Regions from separate parts of the Streptomyces sp. NPDC048734 genome, predicted to be linked through region 2. Evidence: riboswitches for the same ligand, from Rfam matches in the RefSeq annotation. Region 2 holds a riboswitch; the other holds the start of a gene.

Region 1 (2,383 bases), on a different contig from region 2:
GATGTTGCTGGTCGCCTTCTCCCGGCGGATGTGCTGCTCACGGGTCTGCAGCGCCAGCCGGTACGCCCGGTTGCCGTCCACGTCGACGGAGACGCCCACGAGCCGCCCGGGCAGGCTGCGCGCGAACTTCTCGTGGACGGCCATGTAGCCGGCGTGCGGCCCGCCGAAGCCCATCGGCACCCCGAACCGCTGCGTCGTCCCGACCGCGATGTCCGCACCCAGCTCACCGGGCGAGGTCAGCAGCGTCAGCGCGAGCAGATCGGCGGCGACGGTGACGAGCGCCCCCAGCTCGTGCGCCTGGTCGATGACCGGCTTGAGGTCGCGTACGGCGCCGGAGGCCCCCGGGTACTGGACCAGCACGCCGTTGATCTCCCGCGCGGCGATGTCGGCCGGAATGCCCTCGCCGAGGTCGGCGACGACGACCTCGACACCGGCCGGCTCGGCACGCGTCTGGATCACCGCGATGGTCTGCGGCAGCGCGTCCGCGTCGACCAGGAAGAGGCCCTTCTTGTTCTTCCCCATGCGCCGGGACAGCGCCATCGCCTCGGCCGCGGCCGTGCCCTCGTCGAGCAGCGAGGCGCCGGAGGTCGGCAGTCCGGTCAGGTCGGCGACCATGGTCTGGAAGTTCAGCAGCGCCTCGAGCCGGCCCTGCGAGATCTCCGGCTGGTACGGCGTGTAGGCCGTGTACCAGGCCGGGTTCTCCATGACGTTGCGCAGGATGACCGGCGGGGTGAAGGTGCCGTAGTAGCCGAGCCCGATCATGGAGTCCATGACCTGGTTGCGGTCGGCCAGCGACCGCAGTTCGGCCAGCACCTCGGCCTCGGTGCGCGCCCCCGGCAGGTCCAGCGCGTCGGCGTTCTTGATCACGTCGGGGACCGCGGCGGCGGTCAGCTCGTCCAGGGAGCCGTAACCGACCTGCGCGAGCATCTTGGCCCGCGCCTCCTGGTCGGGCCCGATGTGGCGCTGCTCGAAGGGAATTCCCTGTTCGAGGTCGGAGAGCGGAATGCGATGGGCGGTCATTGCGGAGGCCTCCTGGTCAGACACGACCTTCGAGGGGCACCACTGGCGGGTACCCGGACGGCCTCCCCCTCTGTCATCTCAACCTGAGAGCTTCACCGGCCGCCCGAGGGCACCCGGCTTTCACCGTCGGTGAGGGCGGAAGCCGTCGACGCCGTCGGCACCCGCCCTGCTTTCCAGAGTGACCTCGTCCGTGCGGTACGTGAGCCTGAGAGATTCCGGGGAGGATTTGCTCCTTCGGCGCCTCCGGTGGTCTCCGGAGGACTCTCCCGCACGGGGTCAGCAGCCATTGCCAGACTACCAGCGAGGTCAACGGGGCTTCCTTTCGAGTGGCCGCCACTCCCGATGTGCTCTTTTGTAGTGCTGAGGGATGAGTTTGCGACGAAGCGGAGGGGCCCGTGCAGACCGACATCGACCCGCGCAACCTGATCGGCCGCAAGGCGTTCGACCGGAACGGCACCAAGATCGGCACCATCGACGAGATCTACCTCGACGACGCGACCGGCGTGCCGGAGTGGGCGGCCATACGCACCGGCCTGTTCAGCAGGGACGCCTTCGTCCCCCTGGAGCCCAGCGAACTGGTCGAGGGCGCCCTGCACGTCCCCTTCGACCGCGCCCTGATCAAGGACGCCCCCGACTTCGGCGTGGGCCGTCATCTCTCCCCCGACCAGGAACTCCAGCTCTATCACCACTACGGCCTCGACGTGGCCGCCCCTCCGCCCCTCCCCGACCGTGACTTCGGCAGGCTGGCGGGCTCGGAGGAGACCTGAGCGGACCGGCCGCACGCCCGGACCAGCGCCCCGAGGAGTCCCTGCGGATCGTGGAGCGGCCGCGCCCCGTCGGTGACGACGCGTCGCGTGCCCGCGTCGACGGGATCGGTACGCGCCCAGTCGGCGGGGCCGATGCCGACCTCGGCCTCCAGACCGGAGGCGGTCACGTACCGCCATTCGGTGACGGGCCCCCAGGCCCGGTTGCGGATCAGCTCTCCCAGGGCCGGCTCGCACCCCGGGTGTCCTCGGCAACGTACCGGCCCGGCTCGACGGTCAGCACGAGGAGATCGACATCCAAGTCCGCTCGCCCGGCGCCCCGTGCCCAGGACCCGACGAGCAGCACCCCGACGACGTCCTCGCGTCCCGCGGCCCATCGGGTGACCCGCCGGACCACCGAACGCACCTCGTCACGCCGCTCCGCCGAGACCCCCGCAGGGCCCGTCCGTCCCTTCTCGTCCGCCACCGCACAGCGCCTTGCTCGATCCCGTCACCGGCCGTTCCCCGGCCGCGGCCCCACCGCCGGCACCCGACCGGCCGTGTCCACCGCCGATGCCCCGTCGGGTCTTCGCCGCACCAGCGGCAGCGGCTCCGCCGGC
Region 2 (2,383 bases):
CGACTCCAGCTCGCCGCAGGACTCGCCCGCGGTCACCGTGGCACCGACCTCGGGGAGCTGGACGAAGACCACGTCGCCGAGCGCGTTGGCCGCGTGCTCCGTGATGCCGACCGTCGAGACGCCGTCCTCGGCGCCCGACAGCCACTCGTGCTCCTTGCTGTAGCGCAGCTGCTGGGGGTTGCTCATGGCCTGAATTCTCCTGTACGCGAGGGAGTGCTGATGAAGGGGGGACTGCTGGAGACGCGCGTGAGCAGCGCGGATGTGCGCAGGGTCACGCGCGGGGCCGGCCGGGGCCCGGTTTGTCGGCCGTGCGCCAGTCTCTACTTCCGGCGCTTGTAGAACGGCAGCGCCACGACCTCGTACGGCTCGTGGCTGCCCCGGATGTCCACGCCGACACCCGGCGTGCCCAGTGCCGCGTGCGCGGCGTCGACGTAGGCCATCGCGATCGGCTTGCCCAGCGTGGGGGAGGGGGCGCCGGAGGTGACCTCGCCGACCACCTCGCCGCCCGCGACCACGGCGTACCCGGCGCGCGGGACGCGGCGGCCCTCGGCGACCAGGCCGACCAGGACCCGCGGCGGGTTCGTCGCGGCGCGCTCGGCGGCCGCGGCGAGCGCCTCGCGGCCCACGAAGTCGCCGTCCTTGCCGAACTTCACGACCCGGCCGAGCCCGGCGTCGAAGGGGGTCAGCGCGGTCGACAGCTCGTGCCCGTACAGCGGCATGCCCGCCTCCAGGCGGAGCGTGTCCCGGCAGGACAGGCCGCAGGGGATCAGACCGGCGCCCTCGCCGGCCTTCGTCAGGGCCTGCCACAGCTCGACGGCGTGCTCCGGCTTCACGAACAGCTCGAAGCCGTCCTCGCCGGTGTAGCCGGTGCGGGCGATGAGCGCGGGGACGCCGGCGACGGTGCCGGGCAGGCCGGCGTAGTACTTCAGGCCGTCGAGGTCGGCGTCGGTGAGCGACTTCAGGATGCCGGGGGACTCCGGTCCCTGGACGGCGAGCAGCGCGTAGGCGTCGCGGTCGTCGCGCACCTCGGCGTCGAAGCCGCCGGCGCGCGCGGTCAGCGCGTCCAGGACGACCTGGGCGTTGGAGGCGTTGGCGACGACCATGAACTCGGTGTCGGCGAGCCGGTACACGATGAGGTCGTCGAGGATGCCGCCGTCGGTGTCGCAGATCATGGTGTAGCGGGCCCGGCCCACGCCCACGGCCGCGATGTCGCCGACCAGCGCGAAGTTCAGCAGGGCGCCCGCCTGCGGGCCGGTTACGGTGATCTCGCCCATGTGCGAGAGGTCGAAGAGGCCGGCCCGGGTCCGTACGGCGTTGTGCTCGTCGCGCTCGGAGCCGTAGCGCAGGGGCATGTCCCAGCCGGCGAAGTCGGTCATGGTCGCGCCCAGCGAACGGTGCAGGGCGTCGAGGGCGGTGTGGCGGAGCGGGGTACTGCTCATCGGACGTTCGTCTCCCAGGGCGACGGGGATCCCTCCCACGCGAGCGAAGCCGGGCGTGGGGGAAGCGAGGGCGTTCCTCCCCATCTGTCATCGGAACCTGAGAGGTTCGCCATGACCGCCCGCACACGGGTCGGTCACGGCTTGCACCTTGGGTGGGGCCACCGGAGGGCGACCCGCTTTTCAGATGTGCCTCGCCCGCGCGGTAACGGGGCCTGAGAGATTCAAGGGAGGGACTTGCTCCTTCGGCGCCCCAGCGATGCTGCCGGTGGGGACTCTCCCGCGCGGATTCAAACGGCCGGTATGCAGTTGGCGCGGCCATCATTGCACGCCCCGTCCGATCGCGGCAGGCCGCATCTGTAACCGGCCTGTGGCGTTAAGCGCATGAAAACGCGAGACGGAGCGGATTACCTTCTCTTTACGCTCGACGGGGAGAAGACTTGTCTGACCCCAGGGGAGGACGAACACGGTGAACAGGACCACGGCACTCGCGACGGGACCGGCGCTCGCGACCGGTCAGGCGCTCGCACTGCCAGCGCAGCCGCAGACCTCCGTCCGGGAGGCGGCCGGCGCACCGCCCGCCCCGGTCGTCCGTGACCTGCGCGACCGCGCCGGCCACAGCCCGCACGGCCTGCTGTTCGCGTCCCGCGACCTGGTCGTGGTCACGGGACTGCCCGGCAGCGGCAAGTCGACGCTGATGAAGCGCGCGGTCACGGGCGTACGCATCGACTCCCAGGACACCCGAGACCGCTGGGACGCCCGCATGCCGCGCGCCCTGCCCTACGCCCTCTACCGCCCTCTCGTCCGCCTCGCCCACTACATCGGGCTGCGCCGCGCCCTGCGTACCGGCGAGGGCGTCGTCGTCCACGACTGCGGCACGCAGGCCTGGGTGCGCGCCTGGCTGGCCCGCGAGGCCCGCCGCCGCGGCGGCAGCCTGCACCTGGTGC

What was found. A riboswitch is a leader RNA that binds a small molecule or an ion and turns the genes downstream of it on or off. The one in region 2 is predicted to bind glycine.
Region 1: another riboswitch for glycine. It lies ahead of gcvP (aminomethyl-transferring glycine dehydrogenase); the one in region 2 lies ahead of gcvT (glycine cleavage system aminomethyltransferase GcvT).

What each region holds. Positions count from the first base shown of each region.
Region 1 covers NZ_JBICUZ010000007.1:10,272-12,654, reverse strand. Annotated here, with positions in the region: gene gcvP (aminomethyl-transferring glycine dehydrogenase) at 1-1,020, opposite strand, end outside; glycine riboswitch at 1,204-1,299, opposite strand; gene ACGFQC_RS19490 (PRC-barrel domain-containing protein) at 1,416-1,787, shown strand; gene ACGFQC_RS19485 (nucleotidyltransferase domain-containing protein) at 1,996-2,250, opposite strand; gene ACGFQC_RS19480 (DNA polymerase IV) at 2,275-2,383, opposite strand, start outside.
Region 2 covers NZ_JBICUZ010000019.1:36,158-38,540, forward strand. Annotated here, with positions in the region: gene gcvH (glycine cleavage system protein GcvH) at 1-186, opposite strand, end outside; gene gcvT (glycine cleavage system aminomethyltransferase GcvT) at 321-1,439, opposite strand; glycine riboswitch at 1,630-1,729, opposite strand; gene ACGFQC_RS32485 (AAA family ATPase) at 1,906-2,383, shown strand, end outside.